Roseibium sp. Sym1: one gene and its partner. Each later gene encodes a partner of the first gene's protein in a complex. Links are inferred from orthologs where the notes say so. Each region holds a gene or a part of one and is shown on either strand. Other genes may lie near its edges.

Region 1 (10,827 bases):
GAGAATGCGGGTATCCGGCCGACAATGATCGCGGCCGCACGGTATGCCCTGGCCGGTGGAGACGAGAACCATGCCTGAGCCCACCCCCGTGCTGCCGGAAGTGCTGGTACAGATCCAGGCGCTGCCCACCTCGTCGCGACCGCTGATCATCTGCGATGTCGACGAGGTGATCCTGCATCTGACCACCCATCTTGAAGATTTCCTGCACGCGCGGGACCTCCTGTTCCTGAAACATGAATACAGGCTGACTGGCAACATCGGCAGGCGGAGCGACCGTCGGCCGCTGGGCGCCGACGACGTCAAGCGCCACCTGCTGGCGTTCTTCGACGAAGTCAGCCACCGGCAGGACATGGTGCCCGGCGCCGATGCAGCGCTGAATTCTTTGGCGGAAACCTGGGACATTGTTCTCCTGACCAACCTGCCCGGCGGCCACAACAAGCCGGCGCGGGAAAAGCTGCTCGGCGGCATGGGCATACCGTATCCCGTCCTGACCAATTCCGGCCCGAAGGGCGGTGCCGTCGCGGCCCTCGCCGCTGGCAGGCCGGCACCGGTCGTCTTCATCGACGACAGCCCGACCAATCACGTGTCGGTCAACGCCTCCCTGCCCTCGGCCCGCCAGGTCCAGTTCATTGCCGATCCGCGGTTCCGCTCCAGCATGCAACAGGCTGATCATATCGATCTGCTCACGGGCGATTGGCAGGAGACGGCTTCCTTCATCGGCGATATTCTGCCCTGACGCGCTCGCGCAGCGCAGAGCCATCGAAGCCGGATCCCGTGACCCAGACTCCTTCGCCGATACGCGCCCTTTGCAGGGATTGCGGCGCCCGACCGCAGGATCGAACCACGCGCTGCCCGCGCTGCGGCAGTCCGCGGCTGGTCCGTCACGCCGAGCTCGACCAGTTGTCGATCGCTCACATCGATTGCGACGCCTTTTATGCGTCCATCGAGAAACGGGACAACCCGGATCTTCAGGACGTGCCCGTCATTGTCGGCGGCGGCCAGCGCGGCGTTGTCTCCACATGTTGCTACATCGCCCGGATCTACGGCGTCCGCTCGGCCATGCCCATGTTCAAGGCGCTGGAGGCATGCCCCCAGGCCGTGGTGATCAGGCCGAACATGGAGAAATACGCTGCGGTCGGCAAGGAGATCCGCGAGCGGATGCGCGCCCTGACGCCGCTGGTCGAGCCGATTTCCATCGACGAGGCCTTTCTCGATCTGACCGGCACCGAACGCCTGCACAGGGCGACGCCGGCGGAGACCCTCGCCGGATTCGTGCGTGACCTTGAATCCGACATCGGCATCAGCGCATCGGTGGGCCTGGCGCCGAACAAGTTCCTGGCCAAGCTGGCCTCCGACCTTGAAAAACCGCGCGGATTTTCCGTGATCGGCGCGAGCGAGGCCAGGGCGGTGCTGGCTGCCATGCCGGTCGGACGCATCTGGGGCGTCGGCAAGGTCTTCCAGCAGAAGCTTGAGAGGGATGGAATCCGCATGATCGGGCAGCTGCAGGAAATGGATGCCGCCGACCTCGCGCGCCGCTACGGCTCGATCGGCCTGCGCCTGGCCAGGCTGTCGCACGGCGACGACAGCCGGGAGGTCAAACCGGAACGGGGCGCCAAGAGCGTCTCGTCGGAGACGACCTTCCGCACGGACATTTCCAGTTTCGAAACGCTGCGGCCGATTCTCAGGAACCTGTCGGAGAAGGTTTCGGCCAGGCTGAAGAAATCCGGCCTGTCCGGGCGCGGTGTCACGCTGAAACTGAAGACGGCGGACTTCCGGACAATCACCCGTGCCCGCCACCTGCAGGACCCGACGCAGCTTGCCGACAGGATTTATGCGGCCGGCGCAGATCTGCTTGCAAACGAATGCGACGGCCGGCGGTTCCGGCTCATCGGCATCGGAGTGAGCGACCTGGAATCGGCGGACCGGGCGGATCCGCAGGACCTCGTCGATCCGCTGGCAGAGCGGCGCAAGAACGCGGAACTTGCTGTCGACCGTCTCCGGGACAAATTCGGCAAGTCTGCCGTCGAACTCGGCCTGACCCACACGTCGCGGATCGAAAAAGACGCCAAGAAACGGGGGGACGGCTGAGAATGCCCCACCCCTTTCGACCCGCACGGGCCTGAAGGGGCCAGGCTCAGTTCGGCGGACAGTCTCCCTCCTCATAGAGCTCGAGCGACGCCATCTGACCAAGGATGGTGAAATCGCCATAGTCCAGTTTCAGGTGACTGCTGATACCGTTCTGATAGAGCCGGAAGGCCAGCTGGTAGACCGGAAGCAGTTCCCCGGATGCGTCTTCCTTGCTGGGATCGAAATAGGCCACCGTAACCGGCCAGTAGCTCAGGCCGGCCAACGGGGCTGTTGCCTTGCCCGCTCCTGCCTTCAACTCGTTGACCGTCTCCGCACCGATGACCGTCGTGGTCGCATAGACTTTCTCACCCGTCTCCGCGCCGTCATAGATATCGGCGGCGACAAAATGCACATTGTCATCCGCCGCTTTCAGGATGGCGACAAGATGCTCGGTCGGAAACAGCACGTCGCTGCCAATCCGGAGGGACTTCTCGGACGGTTCTTTCAGCTCAACTGTTTTCGCATCGGGTCCGGCATGCGCTGTCCCGCGCGTTTCTTCGACAAGTTTGCGATCAACGAAGGTCTTTGACAGAAACTGATAGCTTCCGGCATGCGGTTCCTCGAAGGAAGTGGTCTGCAGATCGGTGATCTGGGACCCGCCGTTGGTGTCCTGAAACTTTGTCACGAAACGGAAGTTGACGCTGTATCCATCACAGGCATTGCCGGAAAAATCATAGACCATGCGACCCGTCAGCCCGGCGATGCCTGCCTGCTCTTCCGATTCACCAAGCTTCATGTCGTAGACGGCGCGGTGGGGCACCAGTTTCGGCCCGGCAGTTGCCGCGGGGCCGGCTGCAAGCGCACCGGCCTCCGGTACCACAATCCCGGCGGAGAGCAGCAGGAAGGCCCCCAGAGACAGGAACATCGACTTAGCTACGACTTGCATAAAAAACCTCTCGTTGGTCCGAACAATCCACATAGCGGGACCGCCGATACACATTATGCGGCAAACCATGCTTTTCGCTACACTGAAGTGCAGGCCGGCTGAATGTTACCGGCGCGGGTAGACGGCACAAGCCCGGACGCCGTGCCCTTCAAGGCAGCATGTCCGACCGATTTTGGCCTTGTCACCTTTGCCGAATTGCGCCAAGACACGACGAAAGTCCTAACACCGGGAGTCGGTCGATGAGCAGCGCAATTGAAGCCCGTTTGAATGATCTGGGGATTACACTGCCGGAGGCCGCAGCCCCGGCGGCGAACTATGTTCCCTTCGTGGCAACCGGCAACCAGCTGTTTGTTTCCGGGCAACTGCCCATGGCGAGCGGCAAGATCCAGGTGACCGGCAAACTGGGTGACAATGTCAGCATCGAAGACGGAAAGCAGGCCGCAAGACTTTGCGCCATCAATCTGCTTGCCCAGGCAAAGGCCGCGACCGGAGACCTCGACAAGGTGGTCCGCCTGGTGAAGATTGTCGGTTTCGTGAATTCCACGGCCGAGTTCACCGAGCAACCGCAAGTCATCAACGGAGCCTCCGACTTCCTGGTGGAAGCCATGGGGGACGCGGGACGCCACGCCCGATCCGCCGTGAGTGCCGCTTCCCTGCCGTTTGGCGCGGCGGTCGAGATCGAGGCGATTTTCGAAATCGACTCCTGATCCTGTCATGGTGCTCCGGCAAGGGAGCACCTGCCCTTTCGCCGAGAACCTGCATTGCCATGACCCCGGAACTTGAAGCCATTTTCGCGCGGCCGATTGCGCATCGCGGCTTTCACGATGCCGATAACGGCATCATCGAAAACACGCCGAGCGCCGTCCAGCGCGCCATCGACCGCAATTTTGCGATCGAAGTCGACATTCAGGAAACGGCCGACGGCCAGGCGCTGGTTTTCCACGACTATGGTCTCGACCGGCTTGCCGAGGGCAGCGGCCGGATCATCGAGCAGACTGCGTCCGATCTCGTGCAAATTCACATGAAGACCGGCACGGACAAGCTTTGGCTCCTTGCAGACCTGTTCGAGCTGGTCGCCGGGAAGGTTCCGCTCGTCATAGAAATCAAGTCGCTGATGCGCCGGGACGCCCAGGGAGATTTCGTCCGCCATGTCACCGAACAGGTTGCGGCCTATCGTGGTCCCGCCTGCATAAAGTCCTTCGATCCGGACATGCTGTCACTGGCCAGGGCACACCGGCCTTCCGTCTTGCGGGGCATTGTCGCCGACGGCGCCGAAACCGGCCCCGACTACGCCCGGTACGGACGGGTCGACCGCTTCATCCTGCGCCACATCCTGCATGCGCCGCGTACCCGTCCGCATTTCATCTCCTACGGCGTCAAGGACCTGCCCAAGGCCGGCCCCAGCCTGATGCGATCCCTCTTCAAGGTGCCTTTGATGTGCTGGACCGTGCGCACGCGTGAGCAGCGCGAGCGCGCTGCAAGATATGCCGACCAGATGGTCTTCGAAGGGTTCGATCCGGACAAGGACACGGTTTGAGCCGGGTGGAAACGCGCCGGATCCGGCCCGGCCTCTTGCACCGCAATATGACCGCGCTACATTTAGGGCGATGGTTCCCAAATCGAGTTTCTTCTAAAGCATGACCTCTTCCCAGTCCGAGGACGGCAGTAATCCGGAAGGTTCAGGTGCCCGGGAAGCCGTGACCCTGCGCATTCTATCTTCCCTGGGGGATGTTCCGGCATCCGCCTGGGACCAGGTTGCCAATCCGGGCTGGACGCTGTCCGGACGGGGCCACCTGACGCGGGATCCCGCCTGCAGTTCGGTCTCGGATCTTGCCAGAGCACTCGGCGGCGACGTTGATCCTGTTTCTGAAGAAACAGACTTCAACCCCTTCCTTTCTCACGCTTTTCTGGAGGCTCTCGAGGCTTCCGGCTGTGCCACCGCCGACACCGGCTGGTTGCCGCGGCACATGGTGCTCGAGGAAAGTTCAGGCAAAATCAGCGGCGCCGTGCCTGCCTACCTGAAAAGCCATTCCCAGGGCGAATACGTGTTCGACCATGGCTGGGCGGACGCCTTTTACAGGGCTGGAGGCGAGTATTATCCGAAATTGCAGATATCGGTGCCGTTCACACCGGCAACGGGACGGCGGTTCCTGACCGGCGCCGGCATCAACCGGGAAGCCGGCCTGCAGGCTCTGGCCGCGGGTCTGGTCCAGGTGTGCCAGCGTACGGGTGCCTCCTCCGTCCACGCAACGTTCCTGACCAAACCCGAATGGGACAGTCTCGGTGCGCTGGGTTATCTGCAACGGACAGATCAGCAGTTCCATTGGGAGAACCAGGACTATGACAGTTTCGACGCCTTTCTGGCGGACCTTGCCTCACGCAAGCGCAAGGCGATCAAAAAGGAACGGCGCGAGGCCTTGAGCGCGGACGGCATAGAGGTCGAATGGGTGACCGGATCGGACCTGACCGAAGCGCACTGGGACGCCTTCTACGCGTTCTACATGGACACCGGCTCGCGCAAATGGGGCCGTCCCTATCTGAACCGCACATTCTTCTCGCTCATCAACGAGCGGCTGGCCGAACGCACCCTGCTGGTCCTGGCCAAGCGCCATGGCCGATACATCGCCGGCGCACTCAATTTCATCGGTTCGCAAATCCTGTTCGGACGCCACTGGGGCTGCACGGAACATCATCCGTTCCTGCATTTCGAACTCTGTTACTACCAGGCCATCGACTTCGCCATTCAACACGGCCTGAAACGGGTGGAGGCAGGTGCGCAAGGGGCTCACAAGCTCGCCAGAGGCTACCTGCCCAAGACGACCTATTCCGCCCACTGGATTGCCCATGAAGGCCTGCATGAGGCGGTCGCCGATTTTCTCGAACATGAACGCATGGCGGTGGAACGCGAAAACGAGGCGCTTGCCGAACACGCTCCGTTCCGCAAGGGAGATTGAGCTGATCCGGGGAACTGCCTCCCCGGTCAATCAAGGTCCAGCCACATCTCGTCCTGTTGCAACACTTCCCGGGCTCCCGCCTTCCTCAGGAACGCGTGAACGCCTGTTGCGTCGGTGTCGACATTCACAAATGTCAGTTCCTTCCGGCCGACAGCTTGCCACAGGGCATGAAGGATCGCGCTTCCGACCCCCTGGCGCCGGTCGGGCTTGCGCACCCCGATCTGGGCGATCGCACCGTCCGGGTACGCAGCGCCCCACCCCGACAGCTCCCCGTCGCGGACGACAGCGACCAGATGAACGGCAGAGTTCAGTGCTTTAAGTGCCGCTCTGCCGTTCTGCGGGCTTGGCATCGTGTCGAAATAATCGTCCTCAAGATCAGGCAGGTCATCAAGGCCAATGGGACGGGCGGCGTGGGTTACGACACCAGGAGCGGGCAACGCATCCAGCTTGAGCACTCCCAGGCGTCGTTGACGGCGGAAACCGAACGCCTCGTAAGCCGTGATCGCTTGCCGGTTGTCGGTGATCACCTCCAACTGAAGCCCGGCCGCACCCAGGTCACGCTGTGTCTCCAGCACCGCGCCCAGCAGACGCCGCGACAGTCCGTTGCGCCGGTGTCCGGGGTGTGTCCCGACGGACAAGGTGTAGGCGCGATTGCCGTAGGCCGCCATCGGCACGCCGGAAAACCAGAAGGCGGCGATCCCGTCATCCGCCAGTGCGACAAAGGACTGTTCTGCCGAGAACCCGCGCTGCTGCTGGAATTCCTCGAACTGGCCGACAGACAAGTTCAAAGGGATCACATAGTCCGAGAAAGCCGCGTTCATTGCAGCGCACAGCGCTTGCGGTTCGAAGGGTCGGCAATCAGTGATCCGGTAGGTCATGCAGGGGCTTCCGTCGCGTGCCCGAGTTCCCACGCTTCCATTCAGGACTTCAGGTGACCTGGGTGAGGACAAGCTTGTGTTGGGCACACGGGCGCTTCACCGAGGCAGCTGTTTCTCTCAAGAAACGCCCTGCCCAGCCCAGAGGGCAGGCACCGGGTCTCAGTCAAAGCTTTCGGCGACGTCATACATCACCGGCTCGAAGCTCTTGCAGAGCGAACCGATGCGCCGGTTGCGTTCGCGCATCTCGGGCGTCCTGAGCATTGCCAGAAAATCCTCGCGGCGGCGCCATTGCGAATAGTTGGCAATGCGGGTCTGGGCGTCGTTCACGTGCAACCCCGCCCCGATGAACCCCGGCTGGTGCCGGATGAAATTCTCATAGGCGTCTTTCAACTCGTCCAGTAGATCGAAGCATGTGCCCGGTGTCATTTCGAACGTGGTGATGACGGTCTGACAATCGCGGTCGCTTGAAATTTCAGGCATGGCTCTCCTCCGTTGCCTTGGACAACGAGGCTGGCATGTTTTTCTGGGACCGACAACATCAGGAGGAATACGGGTCTTCAGCCTGACCTTTCCGAGAAGCGGTCCCGAGGAGTGTCAGCCGGGTTCGTCCAGGGCGACACCCTCGACCGCCATGTCCCGGACGGCCTGCCTTGCAAGCACCAGCAGCTTCTCGAAATGGGCATTCCTGGAGCTGCCCCGCCGCCAGACCAGATACATCAGGCGGCGCATGGGCAGGCCGTCGACCTTCTTCAAAAGCAAGTCCGGTTCCTTGCGGAATTCGGAGGCAACATATGCCGCCGGAAACAGGGCCAGTCCCATGCCGATCGAGGCCATCTGGCGCAGAGCGTCCAGGCTGGTGCCCTCGTAGTCCTGTCGGAAATCCGCCCCCGCCGCCCGGGCCAGCGCCTGAACATCGTCGTGAAGGCGGAACCCCTGACTGAGCGCCAGCAATTTCTCTCCCCGGAGCAAGGCAAGCGGAACGCTCTCCAGTCCCGCGAGCGGATGGGATCTCGGGACAGCCAAAGCAACACTCTCATGGCACAAGATTTTCGCCGTCAGGAAATCGGACGGCATGATGTCCGGGGTGAGAATGCAATCCAGGCTTCCCGCAGCCAGTCCCTCCTCGAGGAGATTGGGACGGTCCTCCCGGATATAGAGCTCCAGTTCCGGAAAGGACTGTTTCAGGATCGGAAGGAGATAGGGCATGAAATAGGGCCCGAATGTGGGCGACACTCCCAGTCGGATCAGACCACCGAGGTTGGCCCGCCCGGCCTGCGCGGCCGTCACGATTTCGTCGAGTTCCTCCAGGGCCCTGCGGGCAAGCGGCAGCAGGCGTTCGCCCGACGCGGTCAGGCTGATCCCCCCGGCCCCGCGCTCCAGAAGGGTGCAGCCGAGCTGATCCTCCAGAAGCTTGAATTGGGAGGACAAGGTCGGCTGAGAGACATTACAGGCCGCGGCTGCTCGGCCGAAATGGCAGGTGTCGGCGAGCGCGACGAAATACTCAAGTTGGCGCGGTGACGGCCGAAAGCGCATCAAGCCTCCCCAATGATAGAGAATTTCTATCAACTTAATTCAAACAATGTATTTCATCTATTTCTGTACCTTCCCCATATCCGGAGTGTCAACAACGCACCACCCCGAACAGGAGACAGGCTCCATGTACAACCGTCTGAAATCCCTGCGCAGCCAGCACAGCACGCTGGACAGCCTGATCCGCCGTGAAGAAATGCATTCCTATCCGGACAGGCAGCACATCCGTTCGCTGAAGAAATTCAAACTGCGTCTGCGCGACGAAATCAGCCGTATCGAAAACGGCCTGAACGCCAACCGCCTGGCCTACTGACCGAAAGAGCCCCTGCGGCCAAGGAGTTTGAAATGCCGATGTTCTGGCCCTTTATTCCGGTGTTCCCGGTGAAATCCATGCAACTGACAAGACGCACCAGGCTGCAGGACCTGGAAGCCCGAATGAGCTCGTTCCTGTCCGAAAAGAACGCTTCGGGCACCTCCTGCCCGCAGGTGCTCGACAATGTCAAAGCCGCCCGCAACAAGATCCAGCGCGAGATGAATTCCGCGCGCTAGGCCATCCGGACTTCCGCCGTCCGGGCCAGGCAGCGCCATCCCGCTGGACCAGCCCGCCCGCAATAGGCCTCGCGGGCGGGCCCTTTTTCCACCCACCCGGTCGAAAGACCTTTTCGAGCACCAAACCGGAAAAAGGCGGCCAGATGGCCGCCTTTTTCAATCAGTACAGCTCCCGAGCCTATTGGGCAGGCACCGCATTCGCTGAAGGCGCCGGTTCCGCTTTTGCCTTGTTTTTCTTCGGCGGGCGCACCCGGAAGAACAGCGCATAGAGCACGGGTGCGGCGATCAGCGTCAGAACTGTGGCGAACGCAAGTCCGCCCATGATCGTGACCGCCATGCCGCGGAAGAACGCGTCGGACAGCAAGGGTGCCATGCCGAGAATCGTCGTGATCGCCGCGAGCATCACCGGGCGCATACGCGACACGCTCGCCTCGACGATCGCCTCGTATTTTTCCCTGCCTTCGCTGATCAGAAGATCGATTTCTTCCAGCAGCACGATGGCATTCTTGATCAGCATGCCCGACAGGGACAGGAAGCCCAGCAACGACATGAACCCGAACGCGGTGTCGGTGGCCAGAAGCGCGATGGCGACACCATTGATCGACATGGGCACCATCAGCCAGATGATCAGCGGCTGACGCACCGAGCCGAACAGCAGGATCGAGATGATCAGCATCACCAGGAAACCGAGCGGCAACTGGGCGCCGAGTGACGCCTGGGCATCCTTCGTGCTTTCAAATTCGCCGCCCCATTCGAGCGCGTAACCGGGCGGCAATTCAATGGCTTCGATTTGCGGCCTGACCCGGGCCAGCGCCGCCGTAGCGGTTTCACCCGCGGTTGTCTCGGCCTTCACCGTGAGCGTACGGACGCGGTCGCGCCGGTGGATCAGCGTGTCCTGCGGCTCCATGTTGAATTCCCTGACGACCTGGTCCATCGGCACGTAGCGGCGCTGATTGGCGCTCCAGACGAGGGAATCGGCGACGCTTTCATTGACGGACAGCCCGTTCTGTCCCGCCTTGCGGGCAACGATCGGAATGCCTTCGTCGATGTCCCGGTAGGAGCCGACGCGAACACCTTCCGTCGCAAACTGCAAGGCAACGGAAAGCTCCTCGCGGGTGACGCCGGAAATGCGCGCCCGGTCCTCGTCAAACACCGGACGCACAACCAGTTCCCGCTGGCGCCAGTCCGTGTTGACGTCGGCCAGCCTGTTGTCGGGCATCGCGAAGATGGCCTGGGCCTCGTTGCCGAGGCGCTTCAGCACATCGGCGTCGGGACCGGAGAAACGGGCCTCGATCTTGGCTCCGCCGCCGGGGCCGAACACCAGCCGCTTGGTGATCACCTGGGCCGACGGGAACCGGTCGGCAAATGCACGGCGCAGGTCGAGCGCAAGCATGTCGATCTCATCCCGGCTCCCGGTGCGGATGATCATGTGGCCATAGGCAGGATTGGCGTCTTCCGGAGCATAGGTCAGCATGAAACGCGTGGCACCGCCCCCGGCGAAACTGGTCACCGTCTCGACGCGGTCATTGGCCAGCACGATCGCTTCCATTTCCTTCAGGTCGGCTTCGGTTGCGCGCAGATCGGTGCCCTGGGGCGACCAGTAATGGACATAGAAGATCGGCGTGTTGCTGTCCGGAAAGAAAGCCTGCTTGACGTTCCCGAACGCCATCACACAGGCGGCGGTGATGCCGATCAGGACAACCACGGTCAGCAGACGCACATGGAGAGAGCCGATCAGGAACCCCCGATACAGGCGGTAAAGAATGCCCTTGTAGGGGTCGTGGTCGTCGAGGTTTCCGGTTGCGGTCCTGAAAAAGTACTTGCCGAAAAGTGGCGTCACCGTCACCGCGAAGACCCAGGACAAAAGCAGGGAAATTCCGATCACCGCAAACAGGGAGAACAG
Region 2 (10,777 bases), 4.5 Mb from region 1 along the record:
CCGCCGGACGGCCACGAACAAAGATCGCCGCAGCCGCGTGCGCACTTACCTGCGCAAGGTTGAAGAGGCAATTGCCTCCGGCGACCAGAGCGTTGCGAACGAAGCCTTCAAGGCCGCTCAGCCGGAAATCATGCGTGCCGCATCCAAGGGTGTGATGCATGCCAACACGGCGTCGCGGAAAGTTTCCCGCCTCAATGCCCGCATCAAGGCACTCGGCGCATAAAAGCTTCGTCACACGAGCGTTAAAAAGACCCGGCCAGCGTGCCGGGTTTTTTTTAGCCATGCAATTTTGTGGACGACCGGAAACAGCAACCAGAACGGGCAATATTGCAATTTCTACCGAGTATTATGCTGTCAAGGAAACCGTATATTTTTCAATAACTTCTACACATGTACCCGTGACCGGCGCCGATCGAACCGGATTCGATACGAGTCAAGCAGTCCGTTCCGATTTTTTTTTTAAAATCGCAGTTTTTTGATTGTGACACCACGCTGTATTGCAAAAAGTCATTGCTGCAAAAAGCATTAGTTCGCTCCCCGGAAGGACGGCTTTTATCCCCGAAACAGGGGTCGAAACCGGCTCATTCCCGCATCAGGGAAAAGACGCGGTTGCTCCGTTCGGCGCGGTCTGTATATTAACAATACGGCTGGCGGGAAAGACCAGCGGATAACTCAAAAAACGGTGCTTGGAACAACAATGAACAAGTCTAGTCGATATATCGCTGAGCACATGGCGTCCAGGCCCCGGGACGAATACGACAATGTATTCATTCCCAGCGGCGCCTAGCGCTGACCTAAACTAAACATTCTTCCCAAAATTCTTATGAAATACTTTTCATCAATAGCATTTTGCTATTGAGGGGGGCGGCTGTGCAATTTGACGGTGGATATGCAGGTAATGTAACCGCGCAGGAGGCTTTTGACGAGCTTTCCGCGCAGGAGAATGCGGTCCTGGTGGATGTCCGGACCCAGGCTGAATGGGCCTTTGTCGGCCTTCCGGACCTGCGTCCGATCAGCAAGGAACCGATGCTGGTGGAATGGCAGAGTTTTCCGTCCTCCGGCCCCAATCCCGACTTCGCAAAGTCTGTTTCGGACCTGATGGTCAAAAAAGGACTTGACCAAAGCGCGCCAATCTATTTCTTGTGCCGCTCCGGAGCACGGAGCCAGGCCGCTGCGATCGCCCTGACGCAAGCCGGTTACACGCACTGTTTCAATATTTCCGACGGTTTCGAAGGCCCCCTGGACCAGGCGGGCCACCGTGGAGTTCAGTCCGGCTGGAAGGCCGCCGGACTGCCCTGGTCTCAGAGCTAGGTCCCCCGCTTCAAACCGGGGAAGGCGATGGGGTCGATCCCCTCGCCAAATGAATAACCGTCCCAAAAGGGACATTATAATGCTGCAAAAGCAGCAAGGCGTCGAAGAGCGGCTGTGGCGGACTGTTCTTCACATGTACAGGAGGCAGATGACATGCAGGTTCAGGAGGCAGGCGGCTCCGAACATTGGAAAAGGGTCAAAAAACAGCTTCGCGCGGAATTGGGCGATGATGTTTTTACCAGCTGGTTTGCGCGAGTAGACCTGGAGGAACACCAGGACGGCACTGTCCGTCTGTCCGTTCCGACCCGTTTTCTGAAACAGTGGATTCAGAACAATTACAACGATCAGCTGATGGGTCTTTGGCAGCGTGAATGCGACAACGTTCACCGTATCGAACTGACGGTCCGCGGTGCGATCCGGCCGCGCCAGACTCCGGTGACCAAACCGGGTCTCACCGGCCCGCAGGGTGCCCAGGCCGCTGTAACCGAGAACCGCGCGGAAACCCTTTCCGACGCTGCTCAGGTCACCCGCGCACAGGCAGCCACCGCTGCCGTGGCTCTCGGCCGGGGCGACAGCGGCACTGACACCGCCCGTGACGTGCTCCAGGGCGCGGCGCTCGATCCGAAATACACGTTCGAGACCTTTGTCGAAGGCGAGTCCAACAATCTTGCGCTGGCGGCGGCCCGCCAGGTTGCCGCGGGTGGCGCGGTCACCTTCAACCCGCTTTACCTGCATGCGTCCGTCGGCCTCGGCAAGACCCATCTCATGCAGGCTGTCGCGGCCAAGGCCAGGTCCGGCGGCCGCAAGGTGCTCTACCTGACGGCAGAGCATTTCATGTACAAGTTCGTGACCGCCCTGAAGTCCCAGTCGGCGCTGGCCTTCAAGGAAAACCTGCGCACCATCGACCTGTTGCTGATCGACGACATGCAGTTTCTTCACGGCAAGCAGGTGCAGCAGGAATTCTGTCATACGCTGAATGCCCTGATCGACGGTGCCCGCCAGGTGATCGTGGCCGCAGACCGGGCTCCCTCCGAACTCGACACGCTTGACGACCGGGTCCGCTCGCGTCTCTCCGGCGGTCTTGTGGTCGGCATCCAGGAGCCCGACTTCGTGCTCAGGCGGAACATCCTCCAGTCCCGCGTGGAGACGGCCCGCAAATCCTACCCCCAGTTCGACGTGCCGGATGGCGTGCTCGACTATGTTGCCCGTCACGTGGCCTCTTCCGGACGTGACCTGGAAGGCGCTCTCAACCGCCTGATCGCCCACAATCAGCTGACCAATCAGCCGATCACCCAGGAAATGGCGGAAATGACCCTGCGCGATCTGGTGCGCTCCAGCGAGCCCCGCCGGGTCAAGATCGAGGACATCCAGCGGGTGGTCTCCAAGCATTACAACGTCACCAAGGCGGACCTGCTCTCCGCCCGCCGCACCCGCACGATCGTGCGTCCGCGCCAGATCGCCATGTATCTGGCCAAGGTGATGACGCCGCGCTCGCTGCCGGAAATCGGCCGGCGGTTCGGCAACAGGGACCACACAACGGTCCTGCACGCGGTGCGCAAGATCGAGGAAATGGCGCGCGCCGACTACGCTCTCGCGCAGGAGCTGGAACTGCTCAAGCGCATGCTCGACGCCTGAGGCCTTCCCGCTTTGGTGCCTGTTGCACGAAAGCGGGAAAAGCGATCGTTCCCAGCGTGTTGGAGCCCCTGTGCGGCTTCGGCCGGACACGATATGCCCTCGGGACAAATATGCACGATTTTCGACCAGTTTTGGGGGCGTTCCGGCGGAACGCCCCCTTGCTTTTGCGCCGAGTTAAGGGCAGTGTCGTCCCCCCGCTCCTCACCGGAGCAAAATGTCCAGTTTTGCCGGACCTTCCGTCCGGCCTTTCATGAGTACGGAACGAGTGTATGAAAGCGACTCTCGAGCGGACCGACCTCCTCAAGTCCCTGACCCATGTTCACCGGGTGGTCGAGCGCCGGAACACCATTCCCATCCTGTCCAATGTCCTCTTGCGTGCCGATGGCGGCGCGATCAATCTCAAGGCAACCGACCTTGACCTTGAAATCGTCGAGACCGTACCGGCCATGGTCGAAATGCCGGGCGCGACCACGGTGCCGGCACACATGTTCTATGACATCGTGCGCAAGCTGCCCGAAGGCTCGCAGGTCGTCCTGGAGACGACCGGGGACAACGCCACCCTGGAAATCCGGGCCGGCCGCTCGAAATTCACGCTTCAGATGCTACCGGAAGCCGACTTCCCCGACCTTACGGCGGGAGATTTCAGCCACGGTTTCGCCCTGACGGCAGCCGACGTCCGCAAGCTGATCGATACCACCCAGTTCGCGATCTCCACCGAGGAGACCCGCTACTATCTGAACGGTATCTACCTTCACGCTGTCGATGCCGCCAACGGCCAGCAGTTCCGGGCCGTCGCCACCGACGGCCACCGGCTGGCCCAGGCCGAGGTGCCCGCGCCGTCCGGCTCAGCCGGCATGCCGGGCATCATCGTGCCGCGCAAGACGGTCGGCGAGATCCAGAAACTGCTGGAAGACCCGGAAGCCAATGTCCAGATCGAGCTGTCCGACACCAAGATCCGCCTGACCACGGGCTCGGTGATCCTGACAAGCAAGCTGATCGACGGCACCTTCCCGGATTACGGCCGGGTGATCCCGCAGGGGAACGACAAGGAAATGCGCGTCGACCGGGACGAGTTCAAGGAAGCCGTCGACCGCGTCTCGACGATCTCCTCGGAGCGCGGGCGTGCCGTCAAGCTGGCGCTGACCGAGGGCCGCATGGTGCTGACCGTGAACAACCCGGACTCCGGCAGCGCCACAGAAGAACTGGCCGTCGAATATGATGCGGAAGACCTGGAAATCGGCTTCAACTCGCGCTACCTGCTCGACATCGCCAACCAGCTGTCCAGCGACACGGCCCTGTTCAGGCTCGCCGACAGCGGCTCGCCGACCCTCATTCAGGACAACACCGTCGACGACTGCCTGTTCGTGCTGATGCCGATGCGGGTCTGATCCGGAACGGCAACATACTTAACGCGGAAGCAGGGTCATGACAGAATTCCGGACGGCGCAGCTGACCCGTCTGTCCCTGACCGGCTTTCGCAACTATGCCACCCTGTCGCTGGACCTGTCGGCCAGATTGGTGGCCTTCGTCGGCGCCAACGGCGCCGGCAAGACCAACATCCTGGAAGCCATTTCGTTTCTGACCGCCGGCCGCGGCCTGCGCAGGGCAACCCTTTCGGACATTGCCCAAAAAGATGGTGACGGCAGCTGGAGCGTGGCCGCCACCGTCCGGCTCGATGGCCTGGAAACCAGGATCGGAACGGGCCTTGCCGCCGGTGTTCCGGGCCGCAAGGTGCGCATCGACGGCGAAGACGTGCGCGGTTCGGAAAGCCTGCTGGACTACATGCGCGTGCTTTGGCTGGTGCCGTCCATGGACGGCCTGTTCACCGGCCCGGCCTCGGACCGGCGCCGGTTTCTCGACCGGCTGACGCTGGCCATCGACCCGGCCCACGGCCGCCGGGTCTCCGATTTCGAAAATGCCCTGCGCCAACGCAACCGGCTGCTCGACCAGGGCGGAACCGATGCCTATCTGAGCGCGCTCGAACAGCAGGTTGCCGAACTGGGGACCGCCGTCTCGATCGCCCGGGGTGACACGGTCGGTCTGCTTGCACGCATGATCGCCGATCAGGTGTCCCAGGACCTGCCCTTTCCACATGCGGCGGTCGCCCTGGAAGGGGCGTTCGAGGCGGAAACCCTCGGCCTCAGCGCCGCCGACCGGGAGGACCATTACCGCCGGATGCTCCGGGACGGGCGCCCGCGCGACCGGGCCGCTGGGCGCACGCTGAGCGGCCCGCATCTGAGCGACCTGAAGGTCATGCATGCGGCCAAGGCCATGCCGGCCGGCCAGTCCTCGACCGGTGAACAGAAGGCGTTGCTGATCGGGCTTGTGCTCGCCCATGCCGAACTCACCGCGAAAGTCTCCGGCATGACCCCGGTCCTGCTGCTCGACGAAGTCGCCGCGCATCTCGATCCCGCCCGCCGCTCCGCCCTGTTTTCGAAGCTGAACGCACTGGGCGGACAGGTGTTCATGACCGGCACGGACGAAGCCCTGTTCGAGGCCCTTCCGGACGACGCGGAAGTGTTCGAGATCCGCGACCATCAAAGTCACCGCCTGAAGGGGCCTCATCCCACTTAAATCCGCCAGAATCTTATGGTTTTCCACCATTATCCCTTCGCTGGCTTGCCAGCGGCCCCGGCGCGGTTGAACCCCCGCCGGAACCCCGTATAACGGGGGTAGAAAAGACAAAACGATTGGTGATTGATTCGCATGAGCGACACGTCCACGTCCGAGCCAATTCCGACCCCGGAAAACGAAGGCGGTGCCGAATATGGCGCCGACAGCATCAAGGTCCTGAAGGGTCTCGACGCCGTCCGCAAGCGCCCCGGCATGTATATCGGCGACACAGATGACGGCTCCGGCCTGCACCACATGGTCTACGAGGTGGTGGACAACGCCATCGACGAGGCCCTGGCCGGTCACGCCGATCACGTCACGGTGACGCTGAACCCGGACGGGTCGGTGACCGTCTCCGACAACGGCCGCGGCATTCCGACGGATCTGCACCCCGAAGAAGGGGTCTCCGCGGCAGAGGTCATCATGACCCAGCTGCATGCGGGCGGGAAATTCGACCAGAATTCCTACAAGGTCTCCGGCGGCCTGCACGGCGTGGGCGTCTCTGTCGTGAATGCCCTGTCGACCCGGCTGGACCTGCGCATCTGGCGCAACGACCAGGAACACCTGATGACCTTCGCCCACGGAGATGCCCAGGGGCCGCTCAAGGTGGTCGGACCGGCCAATGGCAAGAAGGGCACGGAGGTCACGTTCCTGCCGTCTCCCGAGACCTTCAGCAAGACCGAGTTCGACTTCTCGACGCTTGAGCACCGCCTGCGCGAGCTCGCCTTCCTGAATTCCGGCGTGCGCATCATTCTGACCGACAAGCGCGGTGTGGAGGATACGGTCGAGGAGCTCTACTATGACGGCGGCCTGGAAGCCTTCGTCCGGTACCTGGACCGCGCCAAGCACCCCTTGATCGAAGACCCCGTCACCATGAGCGCCGAGAAGGACGGCATCACCGTCGAAGCGGCGATGTGGTGGAACGACAGCTATCACGAACACGTGCTGTGCTTCACCAACAACATCCCGCAGCGCGACGGCGGCACGCACCTCGCCGGTTTCCGCGCCGCTCTGACCCGCCAGGTCACCGGTTACGCGGAAGCTACCGGCCTGATGAAAAAGGAAAAGGTGAACCTGTCCGGTGATGACTGCCGCGAAGGGCTGACCTGCGTGCTCTCCGTCAAGGTGCCGGATCCCAAGTTCTCGTCGCAGACCAAGGACAAGCTGGTCTCCTCCGAGGTGCGCCCGGTCGTCGAGAACCTGATCTCCCAGACCCTGAGCGAGTGGCTTGAGGAAAACCCGGCGCCTGCCAAGGCGATCGTCTCCAAGGTGGTGGAAGCCGCTTCCGCCCGTGAGGCGGCGCGCAAGGCGCGCGAACTGACACGGCGCAAGGGTGCTCTCGACGTCGCCTCGCTGCCGGGCAAACTGGCGGACTGCCAGGAACGCGATGCCTCCAAGGCCGAACTCTTCCTGGTGGAGGGTGATTCCGCGGGCGGCTCGGCCAAACAGGGCCGGCACCGGGAGAACCAGGCCGTTCTGCCGCTGCGCGGCAAGATCCTCAACGTCGAACGCGCCCGCTTCGACAAGATGCTGTCTTCCAACGAGATCGGCACGCTGATCACCGCGCTCGGCACGGGGATCGGCAAGGAAGAATTCAACATCGAGAAGCTGCGCTATCACAAGATCATCATCATGACCGATGCGGACGTCGACGGCGCCCACATCCGGACCCTGCTGTTGACCTTCTTCTTCCGGCAGATGCCGGAGCTGATCGAAAACGGCTATGTCTATATTGCCCAGCCGCCGCTCTACAAGGTCAAGCGCGGCCAGTCCGAGCAATACCTGAAGGACCAGCTGGCGCTGGAGGACTACCTGATCGCGCAAGGACTCGGCGATACCACGCTCGAGCTTGCAAACGGCGAGGTTCGAACCGGCCAGGATCTTCTGACCGTCGTCGAAACCGCCAGGACCATTTCCGACATCTTCGACGGCCTGCATTCGCGCTACAACCGGGATGTGGTCGAACAGGCCGCCATTGCCGGCGCGCTCAACACCGAGATCCTGGACGACCGCGGCAAGGCGGAAGAGGCCGCCGCCTATATCGCCCGCCGCATGGACATCCTGGCGGACGAGTTCGAGCGTGGCTGGACCGGCGAAGCCCGGGACGACGGCAGCCTGGTGTTCAAACGCACCGTCCGCGGTGTGGAAGAAGCGGCCATGATCGACGCGGCGCTGCTCGGCTCGACCGATGCCCGCCGTCTTGCCGCCCATGCCGCCCACCTGAACGAAGTCTATGGCAAGGCTGCCCTGTTGCGCCGCAAGGACGTGCCGACGGAGATCCGCGGCCCGCGCGCGCTTCTGGCCAATGTCTATGCTCTGGGGCAAAAAGGCATTTCCCTGCAGCGCTACAAGGGGCTCGGCGAGATGAACCCGGAGCAGCTCTGGGAGACCACGCTGGACCCGAACGTCCGCTCGCTGCTGCAGGTGAAGGTCAAGGAAGCCGACGATGCCGACGACATCTTCACCAAGCTGATGGGCGACGAAGTCGATCCACGCCGGGAATTCATCCAGGACAACGCGCTGGCGGTGGCCAACCTGGACATCTAGATGTGAGCTTTCAACAGACTGGTCGTTCCAGGCATTGCGAGACGGCGCGAACGAGCGCCCTTCAGATCGTCCCGGCTCCCGGATCAACCTGCCTGAAAAACCGGCCCGGCTCTGGATCGTGACAGTCTTGTCCGGTCTTTACATTGCGATGGCAGGTCTGCGCCCGACGTGTTTCGGTTTGCAAGATGGCAGAGACGTTTTCCGGTCGAATGAGTCAAAGTGACCGGAAAACGCTGTAATCAGGTGCCGGCAAACGCCGTGATTTTCCGCGTCAGGTCGTCCCAGTCCGTAAATTCCTTCGTGCCTTGAAGGTCTTTTGCCAGGTGCGACGCCAGATCGCCGTCGCGCAAAGCCGATTGCTGAAACCAGTCATAGATGCCCGGTTTCACCGCACCGGCGACCATGACAATTTGCGCCGGCTGCCACTGCGCGGCTTCCAGAAACGTGCCGACATATTTCTTGGCCTCCTCCGCGGTATCGGGAAATGCCGCCGCGAGACTGACGGACACCAGCATACCGGGCAACCCACCAAGCTGGTCCCGGTGCGCGAACACAAACAGCTGAAGGTCGGACTGGTGCGCTCCCGAATGCACGGATCCCGCCACGATCACCTTGTCATAGTCGCTAAGCGAGAGCCCGCCGGAAGGATCGCTTACGTTGTGAAGTCGAACCTGATGGCCGCCAGCGGATAAGATGCCGCCGATGAATTTGGCGATCTTTTGCGTCTGTCCTTCAGTGGTTGCATAGACAATCAGGACGTTCATATGTAACCCCACCTGCTTTCACACGATGAACCCACGCTAGCACAGGGTCTTCTTACGTCCGTCCGCAATTCCACGTGTTTTACTTTCTGGAATGCGGCATAAGCCTGGACTGACCGGCACCTGGGGCACAGGCCTTTTGATCGCATGGTCCCGACCGGTCTGGACCTTAGCATCGGAGGTGATGTGAGGGCTCGCGGGCAAGGTCTACGAAGCCATTCGACCTCAGGGAACAGCCATCCGCTCTTGAAACGCTGTCGGGCTGTCCACATGAGCCTGAAACGTCAAAGGTCAAAGGTCAAAGACAAAAGAGCGGCTCACCCGCCGCTCTCTCTTTCAGATCCCTTGGCAGCTTAACCGCCGGGCCAGGGCTCCGGACGGCCGAAGTAGAAGCCCTGGGCGGCCTCGATGTCCAGGTCGCGCAAAAGAGCGGCCTCCTCGGCCGTTTCCACATGCTTGGCGATCACCTTGATGCCAAGCTCGTGCGCGGCCCGCACAAGGCCGTTGAGGATCGCCGCCTTGGCCGGTTCGTCGACAACCTGCTGGGTCAGGCTCGATTCCAGCTTGAGCCACTCCACACGCAGGCTCGTCAGCCGCGACAGGACAGGCCAGTGACCGGCGAAATCGTCGATCGCGGTCTGGCACCCGAGTTCGCTGACAAACTTGAAGAAGGCCTCCACCGTGGCCGGCTCGCGCAGAAAGTCCTTTTCCGCGATCTCCAGGCAGAGCTTCGATGCCAGCAGCGGATTGACCGACAGCCGGTTGTAAAGTCCATCGCGGAAACTGGGATCCCTGGCCGACTCGGCCGAGACGTTCATCGTCAGGATCGACCGTCCCGGATTGCGTTCGGCAGCATCCAGAACCTTGTCCAGGGTCCAGCCGTCAACCTGGGCTATGAACCCCGACCGTTCCGCCGCGGAAATCCAAGCCCTGGACGACAGCCCCCTTGCCCGGTCTCCCTGCAGGCGCAGAAGGATCTCCGAACCGCAGATCCGGTTCTTCTCCAGGCACATGATCGGCATCGCATAGAGGGTCAGCTCATTGCCCCGGAAGCTGCCGGGCTCGGGCAGATCGACCAGCTCGATGCCGGATGACTGGCACTCGGAGGCCTCCACGCAATGGATCTCCACCGAACGGCCGCCGAAACGCTTGCCGCGCAGGCAGGCCCGGTCGGCAAGTCCCAGCAGAACCGTGGCATCGGATTCGCGCAGCGAAAGCGCGCTGTCGACAAAGGCAACACCGATGGAACCGCCGATGGTGAACACGCGGTCGCCGACTTCCAGGCGGATGCGATCGAAACCGTCCAGGATCTTTTCGGCAACATCCAGCGCGGCTTCCTCGTTCGCCGCCGGAACCATGCCGGCGAATTCATCCCCGCCGATACGCGCGGCCGTGCCGAATTCGCCGAGTGTGAGACGCAGGCAAGCCGCCACGCGCAGCAACATGTCGTCACCGGCGTCATGGCCGCCGAGATCGTTGACCTTCTTGAACTCGTCCAGATCGATATAGAAAATAGCCAGACCGGTTTCGCGATCGGCGGCCAGCCGGCACAATTCACGCTTCAGCGCCCGGGTGAACGCCCGGCGGTTTTCCAGCCCCGTCAAGGGATCGAGATAGGCCAGCCGCCTGTTTTCGGCAATCTCCTGCGGACAATCGACATTGCGCCGGATGATGACCATCGAGGCACGCGCACCGTTTGCGCCGGTCGCCGGTCCTGGAATGGGCACGATGCGCAACTCGCACATTTGCCGATCCCCCGTGCTGCCGGCTGTTTCGAAGCTGCGGCTTTCCGGAATGTAAAGGCATTGCGCACGGTCGGCGTCCAGACCGTCGAGCGCTTCCGTCAGCAGGTCGGCATCATGCGCGCCGCCGATGATTTCCAGCAGTCTGGCTGCCTTCTGCGCGGTGCT

What was found.
Region 2: the proteins of O6760_RS25950 (region 1) and dnaN are in contact, whole or in part, in a solved structure (PDB 1OK7), measured with the Escherichia coli proteins. The link is inferred for Roseibium sp. Sym1 from one-to-one orthologs.

The regions. Positions count from the first base shown.
Region 1 is NZ_CP114786.1:5,596,886-5,607,712, forward strand. Bases 1-2,931 are described here. They hold O6760_RS25950 (DNA polymerase IV), read left to right. Parts: upstream 1-774; coding sequence 775-2,088; downstream 2,089-2,931. Other genes in these bases: O6760_RS25940 (DUF3572 domain-containing protein), read left to right, coding at 1-78; O6760_RS25945 (hypothetical protein), read left to right, coding at 71-736; O6760_RS25955 (cell envelope integrity EipB family protein), read right to left, coding at 2,135-2,931. Outside these bases: more of O6760_RS25955, read right to left, coding at 2,932-3,013; O6760_RS25960 (RidA family protein), read left to right, coding at 3,253-3,720; O6760_RS25965 (glycerophosphodiester phosphodiesterase family protein), read left to right, coding at 3,780-4,550; O6760_RS25970 (GNAT family N-acetyltransferase), read left to right, coding at 4,651-5,967; O6760_RS25975 (GNAT family N-acetyltransferase), read right to left, coding at 5,994-6,845; O6760_RS25980 (antibiotic biosynthesis monooxygenase family protein), read right to left, coding at 7,005-7,325; O6760_RS25985 (LysR substrate-binding domain-containing protein), read right to left, coding at 7,440-8,378; O6760_RS25990 (YdcH family protein), read left to right, coding at 8,503-8,688; O6760_RS25995 (hypothetical protein), read left to right, coding at 8,721-8,924; O6760_RS26000 (efflux RND transporter permease subunit), read right to left, coding at 9,103-10,827. UniProt on the Escherichia coli protein: Poorly processive, error-prone DNA polymerase involved in translesion repair and untargeted mutagenesis. Copies undamaged DNA at stalled replication forks, which arise in vivo from mismatched or misaligned primer ends.
Region 2 is NZ_CP114786.1:1,131,930-1,142,706, forward strand. Bases 2,394-5,274 are described here. They hold dnaN (DNA polymerase III subunit beta), read left to right. Parts: upstream 2,394-3,215; coding sequence 3,216-4,334; downstream 4,335-5,274. Other genes in these bases: dnaA (chromosomal replication initiator protein DnaA), read left to right, coding at 2,394-2,946; recF (DNA replication/repair protein RecF), read left to right, coding at 4,372-5,274. In the rest of the region: rpsT (30S ribosomal protein S20), read left to right, coding at 1-223; O6760_RS05135 (rhodanese-like domain-containing protein), read left to right, coding at 871-1,311; more of dnaA, read left to right, coding at 1,465-2,393; more of recF, read left to right, coding at 5,275-5,520; gyrB (DNA topoisomerase (ATP-hydrolyzing) subunit B), read left to right, coding at 5,653-8,106; O6760_RS05160 (flavodoxin domain-containing protein), read right to left, coding at 8,346-8,870; O6760_RS05165 (GGDEF and EAL domain-containing protein), read right to left, coding at 9,221-10,777. UniProt on the Escherichia coli protein: Confers DNA tethering and processivity to DNA polymerases and other proteins. Acts as a clamp, forming a ring around DNA (a reaction catalyzed by the clamp-loading complex) which diffuses in an ATP-independent manner freely and bidirectionally along dsDNA.